2 regions of the Ferdinandcohnia jepli genome follow, and region 2 is predicted to be linked to the other one. Evidence: riboswitches for the same ligand, from Rfam matches in the RefSeq annotation. Region 2 holds a riboswitch; the other holds the start of a gene.
What was found. Region 2 has a riboswitch for glycine ahead of AB3M96_RS17010 (trimeric intracellular cation channel family protein). Riboswitches for the same ligand answer to the same signal wherever they lie in the genome.
Positions count from the first base shown of each region.

Region 1: it holds a riboswitch for glycine, as region 2 does, so the genes downstream of both, gcvT (glycine cleavage system aminomethyltransferase GcvT) here and AB3M96_RS17010 (trimeric intracellular cation channel family protein) in region 2, are expected to answer to the same signal.

Region 1 covers NZ_JBFOKR010000002.1:424-7,784, reverse strand. Annotated here, with positions in the region: gene AB3M96_RS02030 (YqhG family protein) at 130-924, opposite strand; gene AB3M96_RS02025 (DEAD/DEAH box helicase) at 902-2,590, opposite strand; glycine riboswitch at 2,843-2,932, shown strand; gene gcvT (glycine cleavage system aminomethyltransferase GcvT) at 3,108-4,211, shown strand; gene gcvPA (aminomethyl-transferring glycine dehydrogenase subunit GcvPA) at 4,250-5,596, shown strand; gene gcvPB (aminomethyl-transferring glycine dehydrogenase subunit GcvPB) at 5,589-7,046, shown strand.
Region 2 covers NZ_JBFOKR010000015.1:140,478-154,201, reverse strand. Annotated here, with positions in the region: gene AB3M96_RS17040 (hypothetical protein) at 31-216, opposite strand; gene AB3M96_RS17035 (pentapeptide repeat-containing protein) at 318-1,133, shown strand; gene AB3M96_RS17030 (YitT family protein) at 1,159-2,034, shown strand; gene AB3M96_RS17025 (DMT family transporter) at 2,075-2,419, opposite strand; gene AB3M96_RS17020 (DMT family transporter) at 2,443-2,766, opposite strand; gene AB3M96_RS17015 (tyrosine-protein phosphatase) at 2,967-3,740, shown strand; gene AB3M96_RS17010 (trimeric intracellular cation channel family protein) at 3,911-4,522, opposite strand; glycine riboswitch at 4,658-4,751, opposite strand; gene AB3M96_RS17005 (hypothetical protein) at 4,950-5,252, shown strand; gene AB3M96_RS17000 (alkaline phosphatase family protein) at 5,438-7,015, shown strand; gene AB3M96_RS16995 (endonuclease/exonuclease/phosphatase family protein) at 7,012-7,746, shown strand; gene AB3M96_RS16990 (TVP38/TMEM64 family protein) at 7,771-8,400, shown strand; gene AB3M96_RS16985 (uracil/xanthine transporter) at 8,529-9,827, shown strand; gene AB3M96_RS16980 (protein kinase family protein) at 9,846-10,070, opposite strand; gene AB3M96_RS16975 (chromate transporter) at 10,279-11,463, opposite strand; gene AB3M96_RS16970 (PadR family transcriptional regulator) at 11,479-11,787, opposite strand; gene AB3M96_RS16965 (hypothetical protein) at 12,099-12,569, shown strand; gene AB3M96_RS16960 (serine hydrolase domain-containing protein) at 12,763-13,724, shown strand, end outside.

The DNA of each region.
Region 1 (7,361 bases), on a different contig from region 2:
CAAACAGGTCGAAAGTCATGCCTGTTTTTGTAGCTTTTCCAACTATTTATAAGTGATTTGTCGAACGTTTTTTCTAAAATAACCCACAAAAAAATGTAACCTATCCCCTAAAACAGAGATAGGCTAGATTTATATGGCGTTTTGACATAAATAGAACAATCCACCATTGATGATTTCGACAATAACTTTTGGTTCATACTGCTCACGTAATGCTTCTTTTTCAATTTTGTAGCTTTCGGGCTTTTCTTCGACATCTTCATAAAATGAATTTAATAGGGCCAAGTCCTCATCCCAACGCTTGCGAGCATCATCTGCCCATGTATGTTCTTGGCTCTCAACAAAACCACGGATATATTGTTGCAGACGATTCAGGCCACTCTGTGGTTTTATGAGCGGTGACATTGTATATGTTAAATCTGGAATCTTTGGTTTTAAATCAAGCTTATCAAGCTTTTCTTGGAATTCTTCAACAATACTGCCGTTAATAAGCTGAATCCCAAGTGACAGTAATATATCGCGTTTACGGTCACATTTATAGGAAACTTTCACGTTTAAGCCTAGCCATGGATAAAGCGGGGTATTTCCCTGCATCATTGGGGTTGTCTGTTGATACAACCTGATATAGCTTGCAAGTTGTTTTGTTGATTCGAAAATTTGGTGCAAGCGTGGTGCCCCGAAATGAATGAAGTCACCTTTCACATCATCTGCTGTTTTGTCTCGGTCGGTGATTAAAGTGAGTTTCATTGGATTTGGTGTTCCACCTGTTTTTTCTACATACGTCCAATAAAAAGGTCGATTCATCAATTGTTTATCCAAATCAATTGTTAACTGTACTGTCATATAACCTTGTTGTCTCTCGAGAATTTCACAATGGTTGGATACAAAGTATTTTTCGAGAAAGTTAACGATTTCCTGTTGCTGCATGCTGTTCACCACCATCTTCTTCAGCGTAACTAATAATTGAAGTTAAGTTTTCCATCTTAATTTTCATTTCTCCTTCACTACGAGACCGTAGAAGGATATCTTGGATATGGTCTTCAATGTTTCCAATATCTAATCTCGTTAAAATTTCGTCTAGCTGACCAATAACTCGTTCAAATAAATTAATTTTTTCATATAAAAGCTTCAGAATATGTTCTTCAACTGTATTTTTTGTGGCGAAGTTATAAATATGAACATCCTTTTCCTGTCCAAGACGGTGAATACGACCAATCCGTTGCTCAAGTCTCATCGGATTCCAAGGTAAATCATAATTAATAATATGATTACAGAATTGCAGGTTAATACCTTCACCGCCTGCTTCAGTTGCAATTAACACTTGAAATTTCCCTTTAAATAATTCTCTCATCCAGTCTTTCTTTCCACGCTTAAAGCCACCACGGAAAGGGACCGATGATATTCCGTTCTGTTGAAGGAACCATTGTAAATACATCTGTGTAGCCCGATATTCTGTAAAAATAATAACCTTATCATTAATTTGTTTAATTAATTCAACTGCTTTTTCTGCCTTAGAATTTTGAGACACCTGTTCTACTTTTTTCATAAGTCCCATAACCAAATCCTGAGGGACCTGAACACCGTCTTCATTCTTTTTTTCTAGCATCTTTTTCAGTGTGAAATAAACGGCTTCACGACTACTACACGCTTCTCTTTGTAGAGTTAAAATAGAGAACATGCTTGAAGCAAATGGTGAAAAGCTTGAACGATAGGCTGTAATTGCGTCATATAATTCCTGTTCAGTTTCAGAGAATTCAATCGGTACAGTTTCAACCCTACGTTTCGTCCACTCAATCCCTGTATCATCACGGCGATTTCGAATCATCACCTTATTCACTAATTCCTTTAAATGCTCATGGTCTTCAATGGATTTCTTTTTCTTTCCATATAGTTCATCAAAATAAGACTGATTCCCTAAGTGACCTGGCTTAAGTAAGGATACAAGATTAAAAATCTCTTCAATTTTGTTTTGAATAGGAGTTGCTGTTAACAATAAGCAAAACTTCTTTTTTAGATTTTGAACAAATTCATAGTTTTTGGTTTTGTTATTTTTTAACTTATGAGCTTCATCGATAATAATGAGGTCATAATCCTGTTCATATACGATTTCTCGGTGTGGGCTGCGTTTTGCAGTATCAATAGAAGAAACAACTACATCATACTGCTCCCACATATAACTTTTCTTTTGTTGGACAGCAGGTATATAGAACTTTTGATTTAATTCCATTGCCCATTGTGAAACAAGGGATGCTGGTACAAGGATTAAAACCTTTTTTACCAATCCCCTAATCATGTATTCTTTTAAAATGAGGCCAGCTTCTATTGTTTTTCCAAGCCCAACTTCATCAGCCAGAATAGCTTTTCCATTCATTTTTTCAACGACTTGCTTTGCAACTTCAAGTTGATGTGGAAGTGGTGTAAGTTGTGGTAAATGCTTAGGCGCTTGTAACCCTTCAAATTCAGGTATGGTCTGATGCTTTTCCACTTCATAAGCAAGCTTAAAAAGCTCCCAGTTTGCCCAAGGACCGTCTTCGTCAATTCTCTGTAAAAAGTCACCTTTCCACGAGTGATCAAATTCAAAATCGACATTCATACTTTCACAGTCCTTTCCTCGTTGAGTGTAGTAAAAAATATAAGTGATTCCAAAATACGAACGTTTGACTATAAAAATACAGTAATGTTAGCTAAATAATTTATTGCCGAAACCGCTCGTAAATGGTAGGATGATAGTAGTTTCGAAACCGCTTTAATTTGTTAAATACCGAGCGAATAAGCTTAGTATGGGTCATTTTCAATAGCTGTTTCGTTAGTATTACCAAAAAAATGAAATATATGAATATCGCGAATGACAACAAGGGGAGAGACTACAATTTGTAGCGCCGAAGGAGCAAGCAGTAACTGTGAATCTCTCAGGCAAAAAGACTCTTGTTCGACGCAACTCTGGAGAGAGCCACTCATTTAAAGTGTTGGCCACCAAAGGGGAAAGCCTCATCATACATAACACGAGGTAAACTTTCAGGTGCAAGGACAGAGACTTCACATATGTGGAGTCTATCTGTCCTTTTTTGTGTAGTCTGAATTTTTTAACAATCATGTAAGGGGGAATCAGATTGTCTGAATTAAAACGAACACCTTTATTTAATGAGTATCAAAAGCTTGGTGCAAAAACGATTGATTTTGGTGGATGGGATCTTCCTGTTCAGTTTTCTAGTATTAAAGAAGAGCATGAAGCAGTTCGTACCAAAGCAGGTCTTTTTGATGTTTCTCATATGGGAGAAATCACAGTAAAGGGAACTGGTAGCTTAGCATATTTACAAAAAATGATGACAAATGATGTTTCGCTTTTAAAAGACGGCGGAGCTCAATACACCGCAATGTGTTATGAAAATGGTGGAACTGTTGATGACTTATTAATCTATAAAAAAGCAGACAACGACTACCTATTAGTTGTAAATGCTTCAAATATTGAGAAAGACTTTGAGTGGATGACGCAGCATGTGTTTGGAGATGTAGAAGTTGTTAATATCTCCAATGAAATTGCCCAAGTTGCTATCCAAGGTCCTTTAGCCCAAACCGTTTTACAAAAGCTTACAACAACAGACCTTAGTGAAATCAAGTTCTTTAAATTTAATGATGAAGTAGAAGTTGCCGGAAAAAGTTCACTGGTGTCTAGAACAGGGTATACAGGTGAAGATGGTTTTGAAATATATTGCGCAGCAGAAGATGTTGTGACAATTTGGAATGCGATTTTAGAAGCTGGGAAGCAAGAAGGAATTTTACCATGTGGTTTAGGTGCACGTGACACACTTCGTTTTGAAGCAAATCTTGCACTTTATGGCCAAGAATTATCAAAGGATATCACTCCGATCGAAGCTGGTATTGGATTTGCTGTAAAACCTAACAAAGAGGATGACTTTTTCGGTAAGGCTGTTCTTAAGCAACAAAAAGAAGAAGGTGCTCCTAGGAAGCTTGTCGGTATTGAAATGATCGACAAAGGGATTCCTCGTCACGGCTATGAAGTGTTTGTAGGCGAAGAACAAGTGGGAGAAGTAACAACTGGTACTCAATCTCCAACGCTACAAAAGAATATTGGTTTAGTCTTACTAAAAGCAGAGCATGCAGAGCTTGGTACTGAAGTTGAAGTACAGGTTCGTAAAAAGCGTCTTAAAGCTGTAGTAGTGGCAACGCCATTTTACAAACGTCCAAAAAAATAATGGTTTACTAATATCCTATTTAGGGAAGGGGTACATTCATGAAACATCGTTATTTACCAATGACGGAACAAGACAAAAATGAAATGCTTCAAGCAATCGGAGTATCCACTGTTGATGAACTTTTTAATGATATTCCTGAAAGTGTTCGATTCAAAGGAGAATACAACATTAAGAAAGCTAAGTCAGAGCCTGAATTAATGAAAGAACTATCAGTACTTGCTTCTAAAAATGCTGATCTTCGTTCACATGCATCATTTCTAGGTGCTGGTGTATATGACCATTACATGCCGGTTATCGTCGACCATGTTCTATCTCGTTCTGAATTCTATACAGCTTATACACCTTATCAGCCGGAAATTTCTCAAGGAGAGCTTCAAGCGATCTTTGAATTCCAAACGATGATTTGTGAACTAACAGGTATGGATGTTGCAAACTCTTCCATGTATGACGGTGGTACTGCACTTGCAGAAGCAGCGATGCTATCAACAGGACATACAAAAAATAAAAAAGTTCTTGTTTCAAAGGCGGTTCATCCTGAATCCCGTTTAGTATTAGAAACATATGCAAAAGGACAATATATCGAAGTTGTTGAAATCCCAACTAAAAATGGGGTAACAGATATCGAAGCTTTAAAAGATTTAATGGATGAAAATGTAGCATCTATTATTGTTCAATATCCAAACTTCCTTGGCCAGATTGAACCACTAAAAGAAATTGAAGCAGTTGCTCATACTGGTAAGAGCATGTTTATTGTATCAAGCAATCCGCTAGCATTAGGGGCGTTAACACCTCCTGGGAAATTTGGTGCTGACATCGTAGTAGGGGATGCGCAACCATTTGGTATTCCAGCTGCATTTGGTGGACCTCACTGTGGATATTTTGCTGTAACAACTAAATTAATGCGGAAAGTTCCTGGTCGTTTAGTAGGTCAAACAGTTGATGAAGATGGAAAGCGCGGATTTGTATTAACACTACAAGCACGTGAACAACATATTCGTCGAGACAAAGCGACATCAAATATCTGTTCAAACCAAGCCTTAAATGCACTTGCTGCATCAGTAGCAATGACTGCTCTAGGTAAAAAAGGTATAAAAGAAATATCTACAAACAATATTCAAAAAGCTCATTACGCAAAAACTCAATTTGTTAACAATGGCATTAACGTTGCTTTTGATGGACCGTTCTTTAATGAATTTGTGGTTAACTTAGGTAAGTCTGTAAAAGAAGCAAATGCTCATCTTATTCAAAAAGGAATTATTGGCGGATACGATTTAGGCCGTGATTATCCAGAATTAGAAGGTCATATGTTAGTGGCTGTAACTGAACTTCGCACAAAAGAAGAAATTGACACACTTGTAAAAGAATTGGGGGATGGCAATGAATAAGCAAGATCAACCATTAATTTTTGAACTATCCAAGCCGGGTCGAATTGGTTATAGCTTGCCAGAATTAGACATACCTGAAGTAAATATTAATGAAGTTATCCCTGCAGACTATATACGTGTAGAAGAACCTGAACTACCAGAGGTTTCTGAGTTAGATATTATGCGTCACTATACAGCATTATCAAAGCGTAACCATGGAGTAGACTCTGGATTTTATCCACTTGGTTCATGTACGATGAAATACAATCCGAAAATTAATGAGAATGTAGCTCGTTATAGTGGATTTGCTCATATACATCCATTACAAGAAGAAGAAACAGTACAAGGTGCAATGGAACTTATGTATGACCTGCAAGAGCATCTAAAGGAAATTACTGGTATGGATGAAGTAACTCTTCAACCAGCTGCAGGTGCACATGGTGAATGGACTGGATTAATGATGATTCGTGCTTACCATGAGGCTAATAATGATACTGCACGTACAAAAGTAATTGTTCCAGACTCCGCACATGGAACAAACCCAGCATCAGCAACTGTAGCAGGCTTCGAAACGATCACAGTTCAATCTGATGAAAATGGTCTAGTTGACCTTGAAGATTTACGCCGTGTTGTTGGTCCTGATACAGCTGCTCTCATGCTTACTAATCCAAATACACTTGGATTATTTGAAGAAAACATTCTCGAAATGACAAAGATCATCCATGAAGCTGGCGGTAAGGTTTACTATGATGGTGCGAACCTAAATGCAGTTCTTAGTAAGGCGCGCCCAGGAGATATGGGCTTTGATGTAGTACATCTTAACTTGCATAAAACATTTACTGGTCCACACGGTGGTGGAGGCCCAGGTTCTGGTCCTGTAGGAGTAAAGGCTGACTTAATTCCTTACCTTCCAAAACCAGTTCTTGTAAAAACAGAAGAAGGTTATCACTTCGACTATAATCGTCCACAATCAATTGGACGCGTGAAACCATACTATGGAAACTTTGGTATCAATGTCCGTGCCTACACTTACATTCGTTCAATGGGTCCAGATGGACTTAAGGCTGTTACAGAATATGCTGTGTTAAATGCGAACTACATGATGCGTCGTCTTGCACCACATTTCGACCTTCCGTACGATAAGCATTGTAAACATGAATTCGTACTTTCTGGAAGACGTCAAAAGAAATTAGGTGTTCGTACGTTAGATATAGCGAAACGTTTACTAGACTTTGGCTATCATCCACCAACAATCTACTTCCCACTTAATGTAGAGGAATGTATGATGATCGAGCCAACAGAAACTGAATCTAAAGAAACATTGGATGATTTTATCGATGCAATGATCCAAATTGCAAAAGAAGCAGAAGAAAATCCAGAAATCGTTCAAGAGGCTCCGCATACAACTGTGGTTAAACGACTTGACGAAACGTTGGCTGCAAGAAAGCCAGTATTACGTTATCAAAAGTAAAAACTTATTATTATAGAAGAGATTCATCTTATTTCAGGTGAATCTCTTTTTTTGTTGAATGAAAGATTGAAGATAAGCATTGGAGTTATAGAACTGCTATGGAACTTGTGGTTTGAAAGTGAAGGGTTTATTAATGCTTGGTTAAAAATTATATTAGAAATTTATTATCTACTGTTTTCCAATAATTACCTAGGTATAAAACCTTGAAACTTTTATATGGGACTGGTATTATAGGTTAAGTCATCGCGACAAAGTGATTGACTAAGAAACAATGTTTCATTGAATAACATCTTTTAAAAATAGATGTTGACTTGA
Region 2 (13,724 bases):
AGGTTTTTAGTTTCTTATTTCTTTTTGCCTTCATTTGTGCTGTAGTAGAATTTTAACGATTCCATTATCTGCAGTCGCTTTAACGGTAGAAGGTAGTGTAATTTCTTGAACACCATCTATTGGAATTACTTGAATAGGATTTACCAATCCTTGGAAAATTTTTGAAAAATGGGTCAAAGTGTGTTGGTGAGTCCCTGAGAATTCATAATAATACATTTTTTTTAAATACATCTTTATAAATTGTTCTTGTTGGTTGTAAGAATATGATAATATATTAATTATTTGTTAACTGGATAACAAAATAGGATGTGTGAAAGATGAATAGCCAATTAGTAAAGAGTATTAGTGCTGATTGTGAAAATTGTTTTGGATTATGTTGTGTAGCTTTACCTTTCGCTAAATCTGCTGATTTTGCTATAGATAAGGACGGAGGTACTCCTTGTCGTAACTTAAATTCTAACTATCGCTGCGACATACATCAAAATCTAAGGCATAAAGGGTATAAAGGCTGTACTGTATATGAATGCTTTGGTGCTGGACAAAAGGTATCACAAATAACCTATAACGGAAATGATTGGCGGGAGTATCCGGAAACCGCTAATGAAATGTTCAATGTATTTCCGATTATGCAGCAACTGCACGAAATATTATATTATCTGTTTGAAGCTCTGAGTATAAAAGAGGCTGAGCCTATATACGAGGAATTGCGCATGGCGATTGATAAAACAGAAGAATTAACTATACGAAAGCCAGAAGATATTCTAAGCTTGCATGTGTCTGACCATAGAACTACAATTAATAAGTTACTACTCCAAGTAAGTGAACTCGTACGGTCCCGAGTTAATAGAAAAACGAAGGGCAGAAAAAGAATCGAGTATATTGGAGCTAAGCTTAAGGGAGCAGACCTGAGCGGTACAGATTTTCGTGGAAGCTTGCTAATAGCAGCCGACCTAAGAAACGCAGACTTGCGAAAGTGTGATTTTATTGGTGCTGATATGAGGGATGCTAATTTAAGTGGAGCCAATCTCTCAGGCAGTATATTTTTAACACAAGCACAAGTAAATGCTGCAAATGGTGATAGTAATACAAAATTACCGTCAACTTTAAAAAGGCCACAGCATTGGCTAAGTTAATATTTTTTGAAATGAGGAAATGAAAATGACAAAAGGAACCAAACATAAACACCCCAGTAAAATAAAACTGACTTTGCGAGCAATTGCCATTATTTTAGGAGGATTTATTACTGCGTATGGACTAGAAGCTGTGTTAATTCCTAACAATGTATCGGACGGTGGAGTGACCGGGCTAAGTATTGCAGGCTCTCAATTAGTTGGATTACCACTTGGGTTATTAATTGCTATCTTGAATATCCCGTTTGTCTATTTAGGTTACAAACAAATTGGTAAAAGTTTTGCAATTTTTTCTATTATCGGGATCGTCTCACTTGCGATTGGCACAATCGTTATGCACCATGTTCCAACCATTATTGAAGGTGATACCTTATTAATTACGGTTGTCGGTGGTATCATTATTGGATTTGGTATGGGATTAGCATTGCGTAATGGTGGTGCCCTGGATGGTATCGATATGCTGGCGGTTTTAATGTCGCGAAAACTTCCGTTTGGAACGAGTGATCTTATTTTATTCTTGAATTTATTTGTGTTCATTATCGTTTCTACAGTATTCGGTCTTCAAGGAGCAATTCTCTCCGGTATTGCTTACTTTATTGCCTCAAAAGTTATACATATTGTTGAAACAGGGTTAAGTGGATTAAAAACCTTCAAAATTATCACAAATGAACCAGAACAGATGGTAGAAGCGATAAGTGACCGCTTAGGAAGAAGTGCAACATATAACATCGTACGAGGCGCTTATTCAAATGAAGAATTTAAAGAAATTACTTGTGTCATAAACAGATTAGAAGAAGCGAAAATGAAAGAAATTATCCAAGAAATTGATGGAGGAGCTTTCGTTATCGTATATGACGTTTCCGAAGTAAAGGGTGGAAACTTTAAAAAGAATGATATTCATTAAAAAAGAAAGCGTTGATTCCTAGTTGAAATTAGCGCTTTCTTTATTGATATTGCTTCTCTGTTTCATCTGTATTTTTAACGTTAAGTAATACGACACCAGCAATAATAAAAAGTATTCCAAACAGAATAAAGGAATTAAAAGCTTCATTCCAAATAAGAATGCCAATTATGGCAGTTAGGGCTGTACCAACACCTGACCAAATGGCATACGCCAAACTCAAAGGCACGGTATTAAGACAAAGAGATAAGCAATAGAACGACAGTGTATATCCTAAAATAACTAAAAGAGATGGAAAAAGAATAGTAAAACCTGCTGATAATTTTAACATAGTTTTTGCAAACACTTCAGTTATAATTGAAACGGATAAAAAAATATAGCCTTTCATATATAATCCTCTTTTCCCTCAGGTTAATGAGTTTCTCCGATATTCAGGAGTATCACCCCGATAATAATTAAGACTATTCCAGTTAAAATTTTGCGATCAAAATGTTCTTTATAAAACGTGATACCAACTAAAGCGGTAAGTGCAGTTCCTAAACCTGCCCATATAGCGTAAGCTACTCCGAGTGAAAGTGATTGTAAAGAAATAGATAACGCATAGAATGCTAATCCATATCCAATCACCACTCCTAATGTAGGAAAGAGTTTTTTAAACCCATTTGTGTTCTTTAGCATAGAACTAGCGAATACTTCGCTTATAATAGCTATAAATAATGGTACATAAGCGTTCATCATTGTATCTCCTTTTGATGTAGTCCACCATTGATTTTACAGACATAGATTCTTAAAAACAATTAAAGTTTTATAGTCATTACTATGGTCAAAGTATATGTAATATTTATAACATTTAAATGGTAGATTTAGATTTTATTAGGAATTTTTAGTATAATTATATATTGTAAAAATAATGACAGGGTAGAGGTAAATATAAAATGACAACAGCAATTACAGAAATAGTATTAACAGGAACCTTCAATTTCAGAGATTTAGGTGGTTACATTACCAAAGAAGGTCGTAAAGTTAAAAAAGGAATGTTATTTCGTTCAGGTAATTTAAGTAGGGTAACAGAGAAAGACCTAGAAACTATTAGTCACCTTAACATTCAAAAAATTTGTGATTTACGTGGTGTAGACGAAATTGAAAAGTACCCAGATCCGGTAATTGATGATGCTGTCTGGTATCATACGCCGATATTGTCAGATGACAAAATGATGGGGCAAGTTGGAACACACTCTAGCTTTGCTGACGAACTAAGGAAAACAAAACCAGGTGAACTATTACTTAATTTAAACAAAAATATGATTTCTTTTAAGACTGCTTTTCAGAATGTTTTTAACGTGTTACTAAATGAACCACATACTCCGATGCTATTTCATTGTATGGCAGGAAAGGATCGAACTGGTGCAGTAGCAGCACTTATTCTTAGTGTTTTAGGAGTTACAAGAGAAGATATCCATAACGATTATCTGTATACGAATGAAACACTTGAGCAAATGAATGCAAACTTTGAGGAGATAGGCTACAACGACCTACCAAATATCGATCAAGATGTAATAGACTCTATCATGGAAGCACGGGTCGAATATATCGAAGCATTTCTTAATGAGTTAGAAATACAATATGGAAGTGCAGATACATATTGTAAAGAGGTACTTGGTCTTTCTACAGAGGACATTGATGTATTGAAGACTCATTTATTAGAGTAATGGCATGATAGAAATATAGAACGTTATCCTAAAGGGGTAACGTTCTTTTTGTAGAATATAATACTAAAAATAACAATGGAGGAATGCTCTTGGACAATCTTACAATTAAACTTACAAATCGAACAGAAGGCCCATAACTTGGGCCTTCTTCATGTCTATAAAATAGTAGTTTAATTGCTTTGTAAGTTAGTAACTGAGCGAGTTGGCAAGCTCCAACCAAAACGATGTGACGTAACACGTAACAGAAAGATGATACAAAAAAGTGTATATAACTGATACGGTTCTTGTGCCCATCCCATGCTGATGATAAATCCTGCAATCATGGCCCATACCATATATAATTCTTTGCGAAACACAATCGGCTTTTGCTGAGCTAATACATCGCGGATAATTCCTCCGCCAGCACCAGTAATAGCTGCTGAGAACATAATTGCAAGAATAGGAAGTTCTATCGAATATGCATACATTGCACCCTGTACCGCAAAGGCTGAGAGACCGATTGCATCGAACAGATGCCATTCCCTTACCCGTTCCACTGCACTGTCCGGTAACAAGAATACTATTGTAATAGTTATAATTGCAATTATAAAAAGAGGCGTTTGTTGCCATAATTCATGTATGGGGATACCTATTAAAAGATTTCGAATTGCGCCACCACCAAATGACGTAATTAAACCTAACACATAAACCCCGATAATATCATACTTAGCCTCCATTGCAACGATTGCACCACTAATCGCAAATGCAATTGTTCCAAACACATTTAACACATCCCAAACCACAAAAAAACCCCCTAATCCAAAGTAAAACATCATACAAAAACTGAGAATCCTTTATCTCTGTCCTTGTACCTGAGAGTTTTACCTAATCTAGAAGGTGTTACCCCTTGGGTGGCTTACCAGCGCTCTCCAGAGAAGCGTCTTACTGTGGTCTTTTTACCTGAGAGATTAGCCTTTTGTTAAGATTTGCCCCTTCGGTGACGTTAGATACGTTCTCTCCCACAATAATCGTCCGCGAGTATTCTTAAATTCATAAGAATATTATCCGATAATCGCTTGTACTGTCAATAAAAATAATTCTTTATTAAAAATCTGCATAGATGTTAAAGGAAAATAGGACTCTTTTCCCGTTTTCGACAAGAATTTCCATTTTTCTTACAAATGACGCTCTATTTCTGATAATATAAATTATAGAGAGGGGTGCGATTACATGGGTTTATTTGGTTCTAAAGAATCACAAAAGAAAAAGGTTTCATCTAATGAATTTTCATGGAAGAAAAATAAAATAACACTTACTGATGATGGATATTTAGTTACTGATGGAATTATTAACATTAACAGAATACCAATTCGTCACATTGAAACAGTCACTTATAGTATTAATATAACAAAGGACGTTGCAGCACCTGAAATACAGATTATTGGAAAAGGCGTCGTATTAGGTACACTAAAGGTTGGTAACGAAACAAAAGATGAGATCCAGGATTGGCTGTTGGAGAAACTTGAGTTATAAAAGCAGAATCAACACACCGAACATTATGAACTGCACCAAAAATTGTTGGACAATAATCTAACGATGGAGGTGCAGTTTTTTTATGTAAAAATAACAAACCAATTCCTAAAAGAATAATCCTTCCTAAGATAACAAAGATTACTAGTATAGTTTTTTTCGTAAACAGGTCAGGAGTTGATTTTCCTTTGGCAAAGGTAATAAGTTCGATAGTCATTCTTTCCTTTTTACTCGCCTTTGGATATATGTTCTTAATACATTCACCAAAGAAGATAACAAAGCAGAACCATGTATCTGTGGAATCATCTAGTAAACCAGTTGTCATGGTCATTATTGATTCAATAATGGATGAGCCAATGCAGAGTGCTATTTCGAATGGAAAGGCACCAGCATTAGAATTTCTTATGAAGAATGGCTATTATTACCCTTCAATGATTAGTAGCTATCCAACTATGTCAGTGGCAATCGATAGTACCTTATTAACGGGTACGTATCCTGACCAACATAAGGTTCCAGCCCTTGTCTGGTTTGATGAAAAGGAGCAAAGGTTAGTTAGCTATGGAAGCGCATGGAAGGAAATAGCAAAGCTCGGTGTTAAACAAGTAATGAGAGATAGCATTCTTAACTTAAATCAAAGGCATTTAAGTATGAACGTTAAAACGATTCATGAAGAGCTTGGACTTCAGTCATCTTCCATTAATACTCTTGTTTATCGCGGGAGCCATAGTCGACAACTTAATGTACCAAGGCTCTTTAAATATCTTGGCTATTTGAATGAAAATGAAGAGGTTCCTGCGCCAAATTATTTTTCGTATGGATTATTATCAAAAAATGATCCGGATAATAAGTATACACATTTTTGGCAGGCCTTCGGATTTACAGACCGTTTTGCTACGAAGGAATTAACCTATTTAATACAACAAGATACTCTTCCTTCCTATTCATTGGTTTATCTATCAGACAATGATAAGCAAGTTCATAAGAAGGGTGTATATGTAACAAAAGGAATAGAGGAAGCCGATAAGCATTTACAAGAACTATTAAATTTGTACTCATCATGTGAAGAGGCAATTGAGAAGAATACTTGGGTGGTAATGGGTGATAGTGGCCAGACCTATATAAAAAATAACAAAAAAGAAGCATTAATTGACTTGCGAAAACTACTTGATACTTTTAAGATACATAAAATTGGAGAACCTGTTCAAAACAATGATCAGATTGTATTAGGTCTAAATGAGAGAATGTCGTTTATTTACTTATTGGATAAGGAAATTAGCGCCGAAGATATTTTGAAGTTGTTGAAAGAAGACTCGAGGTTAGATGTAATGGCATGGAAAGAAGGCAAGCAGGTTATTGTAAGCAAAAGTGGTATTAGTGGTACCTTAACCTTTCAACCTGGTGGTGAGTATATTGATCAGTATGGTCAATCCTGGTCGATAGATGGAAATGAAAAAATTATGGACTTAGTGCTGCAAGAAAATGAAATTTTGTATGGAGATTACCCAGATGGATTAGCAAGACTATATAGTTCATTCTTTTCACATTCAGGTACTTTCTTGATTGTTAATGCAAAACCGGGATATGAATTTATAGGAGAAGGTTCACCAAGACATGTTGGAGGAGCAAGTCATGGCTCTCTTCATAAGGATGACTCACATTTTCCAATGATTGTTGCGGGTACAAACATAGAACCTAAACATCAAAGAATGGTGGATCTGAAGGAATGGGTTTTGAGATTAGTGAAGGATAAGGAAGCCCTAAAATGAGAGAACCTTTGGATACGATAAAAGTCATGACATTCAATATTCATCATGGAAAAGGTACGGATAAGAAGCTTGAGTTAAATAGGATTAAAGATGTCATTTATAGTAGTGGTGCAGATATTATTGGTCTTAATGAAGTTGACAAAAATTTCTCAAAGCGAAGTAACTATGTTGATCAAATTGAATTACTAGCAAATGAATTACACTATTTTTATGCATTTAGTCCGTCGCTAAGTAAAAAGTCAAGAAAGACAGAATATGAATACCATCAATATGGGAATGCCCTTTTGTCGCGATATCCTTTAAAACATAGTCAGAATCATTTACTTAATTATTTGCCACGCGTAATAGAAGGCAGATCAGTTCTGGAAGCGGCCATTGAAGTGAATGAGAAAATACTGAACGTATTTGTAACGCACTTAAGCTTGAATCCAATCACCCATTGGTTACAGAGTTCGTTTATTTTGAATAAACTGGAGGCGCCTGCCATTATCCTTGGAGATTGGAACATGAAACCATATTCACGAAATTGGAAAAGGGTGACTAAGAATTTCGAAGATGTGTGGGAAGAGAAAGGGAGTGGATTGGGTAATACATATCCATCTACAAAGCCGAGAATGAGATTGGACTATATCTTCATTAGTCACGACTTGAAGACTGTAGATGTAAAGGTCATTGATCAAATACCTTTCGCTTCGGATCATTTACCACTGGTAGCAACATTATCAATATAAAACTTCATGTATAGGAGACTGCTTATGAGGAAAGGTATTATTTTTGTGTTGATCTATGGAGTGATGGTAAGTGTTGCATTTGTATACAGGGAATTAGTAATGGAATGGTTAAACCATAGCGATCTATCTCAACTTCCCTTTATGTTTGCACTAGCTGTTATATTTGGAGTGATTCCTGTAGTTCCCTTTTCAGTTTTCGCTGGATTAATGGGCGTGAAATATGGTGTCATTCTAGGTACAGCTATTAATTGGACTGGTTCAGTCGGTGCTGCCGCTATCATTTTCCTGCTGGCTCGGTATTTTTTTGTTGAAACCTTTCAACATTTCATAGCCAAAAATAATAAAATCAAAAAATTTGATGATATTATACATCGCAACGCATTCGTCGCAGTCTTCTTTGTTCGATTAATACCAATTGTTCCTCCACCAGTAGTTAACATCTATTCAGGGCTGAGTCCTATGCTGTTTGGCACATATTTTTTGGCGACAGCAATTGGAAAAATACCAGGAACCCTTATGTATGCATATTTGGGTAACCAGTTATTTACCTCCATTCCCTTATTCATTATGGGGATTGTTATCTATATAGCCTTTATCTTAGTTGTGGTAGTGTTTTATAGAAAATGGAATAAGGCGAGAGCCAAAGCAATTTAAAAATCCACGACGCCCCAAATAGAACCTCAACCCTTTACTAGTAATCTATTTTAAAAAATGAGTTTTGTATTATAATGTAGTTTAGTTGTTTTTTTTGACATCGTTAGAGTAGAAAGTAGTGTGATTGTATGAATAAACAGTTTTCAGTAACCTTTTTTTCTTCCATTCAATGGTTGTTCTTTATTTTTGCTAACACTGTTGTTGTCCCTATTTCAATAGGTACTGCATTCGAGCTATCATCTGAAACGACGGAAATGATGATGAGAAGCTCCTTGGTTTTTACAGGATTAGCGTGTGTGTTTCAGGGGTGGCTTGGACATCGCTTTCCGATTATGGAGGGCCATGCAGGTTTGCTATGGGGTGTTATGTTAAATTTAGGGCTAAGTGCTTCAGCGATGGGAATGAGTTTGCCTCAAATTGGCGGTGGAATCGCCTCTGGTATACTAATTGCCTGTCTATTGACCATTATTTTAGTTATTTTTAACGGAGTTTCTCTTTTACAGAAGATTTTCAGTCCAATGGTAATGTCAGTCTATCTCTTTTTATTAACCTTTCAGCTAATTTTTATCTTTTTTGAAGGGATGTTTCCAAAAACAGAGCAAGGAACAATTGACATATCTGGCAGTATATTTTCAGTCTGTGTCGTTGTTTTTGTAGCTCTTTTAAAGCTTAAAGGAAATAAAATCATTAGTAATTTTTCGATTTTAATTGGGTTGGTAGTTGGTTGGATTATTTATGATGTACTCTTTTTTGAGACTACAACAAAGGCAGTGACTTCATCTGGTGGGGGTTTTACTTTATTTCCATTAGGAATACCAAACTTAGAATATGGAATTATAGCAGTAACTTGTTTTACGGTACTCATGAATCTTAGCAACACGATTGCTTCTATTGAAGCAGGTGCAAATCTATTACATAAGCAAACGTCTAAAAAACAAATTAAAAACTCAATTTTAATTACAACCATCTTCACAATATTTGGAACAGGGTTCGGACTTGTACCTTATACACCATATACTTCTTCGATTGGATTTTTACAAAGTACAAGAATTTTTCAACTCAAACCATTTTTTATTGGAGGGGGCTTGCTTACTTTAATGGGTCTTATCCCAATCTTTGGTTCGTTCCTAACTACGATGCCATTTTCAGTAGGAAATGCAGTTTTATTTGTTGCATATTTACAGTTATTTGGTACAGCTTTTAGCAGTTTGAATGGAAAAACTTTTAATTCTAATACTATTTTACGATTAGCCGCACCCGTATTAATAGGGGTATGTCTAATGAAGATATCGCCTTCAGTTTTTTCAAGCTTACCAATACTCATTCAACCGTTTATTACAAATGGGTTAACAATGGGAGTCCTGATATCAATCATTTTAGAGAGAGTTGTGAAGTGGGAGGAATTTGAAAAAACAGCTGGAAGTTAGCTTTATTTTGATTAGACCCTATAGAAAAGCAGTGGCAGAGAAATAGCTTTTATAAAAAAATGCTCTAGATTTATGATAGTACTGTAATTCTGCATAACGATAATACAGTTCGTGATTATTTGCGAATGCCAGCTTCTGTCGTTCGTAATGTAACTCTAATGCAGCATGCTTTAAAAAGTTTTGCTGAGCTAGTATTTGAGCTTGGTTTTGTTGGTTAAGTGGCATTTGGCGCCATTTATTCATTTTAATTACCTCCTTTCAATTATAATATGAGTAGGCCTTATTTTTGGGGATACTTTTTTTCGGCTGAAATAGCTGGAATTCATTTAGTAGAGTATTAGATAAAAACGAACTGTCATGAAAAAAGACTACCAAGTAGGGTACTGCACCCCAGAAGTTAGATTTTTAACTCTAACTTCTGGGGTGCAGTACATAGGTAGTCTTTTTTGGTTTATAGTAATGATAGCAATGCTCCACCGACAGCTCCTGTTACAACAATAATCCAAGGTGGCAGTTTCCAATATACAAGCATACTAAAGAGGATAGCAGCAAAAGCAAAGTCAATAGGTCCAAGAATTGAACTGGTCCAAATTGGGTGGTAGAGTGCGGAAATTAGAATTCCGACAACTGCTGCATTAACACCCATTAAAGCTCCTTTCACTTTAGGGCTTCGACGTAAAGAATCCCAAAAAGGAAGGGTACCTAGTATAAGGAGGAAGGCAGGTAAGAAGATGGCGACAGTTGCAAGTAAACCGCCTTGCCATCCGTTCATAACTGCACCAAGGTAGGCTGCAAATGTAAACAAAGGTCCTGGAACCGCTTGTGCAGCACCATATCCGGCTAAAAATGCTTCTTCACTTAACCATCCTGTTGGTACAAATTCTCGTTCTAACAATGGTAAAACAACATGTCCTCCTCCGAACACGAGCGATCCAGATCTGTAAAAGCTGTCAAACATGGCAATCCAGTGAAGAGAGGTAATTTCTCGTAATATTGGTAATAAGATTAGTAACCCGAAAAATAAGGCTAAACATACCAAAGCAAATGTACGTGAGATAGGAAAGTTTATGCTAGACTCATCAGAATCCTTTTGGTCTTTGTAAATTAAATAACCTAGAATTGCTGAGATGAGAATGACCCCAACTTGTGTAAATGCAGTTTGCCACAACAAAGTGCCAACTAGCGCCAACAATGCAATAGCTTTCCTTGTTTTATCAGGAGTAAGCTTTTGAGCCATTCCAAGAACAGCATGTGCAACAACTGCTACAGCGACTAATTTTAAGCCGTGTATCCATCCGGCATCACCAATGTCTAGCCCCTGTAGAATCAATGCAAATAGTATAAGTGCAATAACAGAAGGGAGTGTAAATCCAATAAAAGAGACAAGTCCGCCAAGGATACCAGCACGCATAACACCGATACCTATCCCGACTTGTGAACTGGCGGGACCAGGTAAGAACTGACAAAGCGCCACTAAGTCTGCATAGCTTTTTTCGTCCATCCATTTTCTTCTGCGGATATATTCTTCATGAAAATACCCAAGATGTGCAACAGGGCCACCAAAGGATGTCAAACCAAGTCTACTAGAAACAAGTAATATTTCCAGAAGAGATCCGTAACTTTTATTATTCTTCAATCTGTTCACCTCTCGTTATTCTTTGATTTCCTTAAAGAGCTCATAGGCTTTATTTCTTGCCTCTACGAGTACCGAATTTCCTTTTTCAGTTGTTGTATAGTATTTTCTAATTTTTCCTTCCACATTTTTCTCTTCTTTTTTCAGCAATCCATCAGACTCCATGCTGTGAAGAATCGGATACAAGGTTCCGGAGCTGATGCTATAACCGTGTTCTCTTAATTCTTCAAGCATCCAAGAGCCAAAAATAGGGTGCTCTTTAGCATGGTGTAAAATATGAATTTGAATAAACCCAAGAAAAAGCTTACGAAGTATTTTGTCTTCCATGTTTTATACCTTCTTTTATAATGATATAGGAAATCAATATCGGAACTCGATATCGGTATTATAGCATGAGAATAAACATTTCTAAACACTATAATAAAAAATTTACATACTCTTTACAAACTTGGCCATTTTTGATGAGTATTTGTGAGTTAGGGGGTTGTTTCATTGGCTTATGTGGTGGGATTTAAATGAAAGATGACGGTACCAATTACTGCCTCTCAACCACTAAGTTATTTGAACGCTCAAATGAACGGTTTTTTTTTACAATTTTGGATACGATAATATAGAAATTGTAGGGTGAGGTGATTTTCATGAAGGTATCAAAGAGACATTTCTTGTTTAATCTTGGTATTGTAATTGTTCCCTGGCTAACGTTACTATTTATCGGAAAACGTGATTTTAAAAGGTATTCGTTGTCGGGTATTGTAATCGTGGTTTTTGAAATCATTAATCATCTTATCGGTCATAGACGCAGCTGGTGGAAGTTTTTTGATAAACCGAAAAATTTCTTGAAAGATGAACTACCTTTTAGCGTTGGTCCGTATATGCCTCTCTCTATGTGGTTACTTAAGTTTTCTTTCGGTAACTTTAAAAAGTTTATATTCCTCAATGTGGTTGCCGATGGAATATTTGCTTTTCTAATAATGGATGTCTTCAAGAAAATGAAAATAATTCGCTTAAACCGACTTAGCCGATTTCAATTTTTTCTTTACATCCATTACAAAGCATACATCCTATATGCTATCCAATACCTCTACGAAAAAGCAAGAGGATATATTTAAGTGGGACATGGGGACAGGTCCCTTGTCCCACAATATTTTTACAATTATTACGGTAAGATACCGAAAAAGGTAATGTTTTCCTGTTCCGTTGGTATAATTTTGGTAAGTATGGTATGTTTTAGTAGAGTCGTTAACCGCATATAAGTTGTCCGTACCTACTAGCCAATGGAATAAAGCATAAGGGAGTATTGACATGTCGAGTGTAAAAATAGAGAGTAAAGCTGTAGAGAATGTTTGTGAAAGACTTACGTTCTCTGGCGTGATTTTAGCGAAACAAGAGAATGATATTTTGATAGAGTCAGCGAATGGTTTAGCAAATCGCGCTGATGAGTTACCTAATACTGTTACAACTAAATTCGGAATTGCATCTGGTTGTAAGTTATTTACAGCAATTGCTATAAGTCAATTGTTTGAAAAAGGGTTACTCTCACCTGAAACAAGGTTATTAGATTGTTTAGATTTTGAATTTCCAAACTTTGATCAGGATATTACAGTTCACCATTTATTAACACATAGTTCGGGTGTTCCTGATTATTTTGATGAAGACGTTATGGATGATTTTGAGGAGCTTTGGAAAGGTAAACCAATGTATTTGATGAATCACTTACAGGAATTTTTACCTTTGTTCCAACATAATAAAATGATGTTTTCACCAGGAGAGAGGTTTCACTACAACAATGCAGGATATATACTGTTAGGGTTAATTGTTGAGAAAGTAACAGGGCAATTGTTTACAGAGTATGTAGAAGAGCATATATTCAAGCCTTGTGAGATGGAGGGTTCAGGTTATTTTTCACTCAATCATCTTCCGAAAAATACTGCGATTGGATATATAGATGAAGAAGATGGAACTTGGCGAACGAATATGTATTCAATCCCTATAATGGGTGGATCCGATGGTGGAGCTTTTATCACGGCACCAGATATGATGAAACTATGGGAAGCCTTGTTAAGTAATCGATTATTATCTTCTGAAAATACCGAGAAACTTCTAACACCTCATATCCAAGCAGAAGATGATGAATATTATGGCTATGGCATTTGGATTTCTAAGAGAGGTTCAGAAATTTTTAAATATCATGTGATGGGGTATGACCCGGGTGTTAGCTTTGCATCTTCATTTTACCCGTCTTCTGGTTTGAAGGTGGTAATACC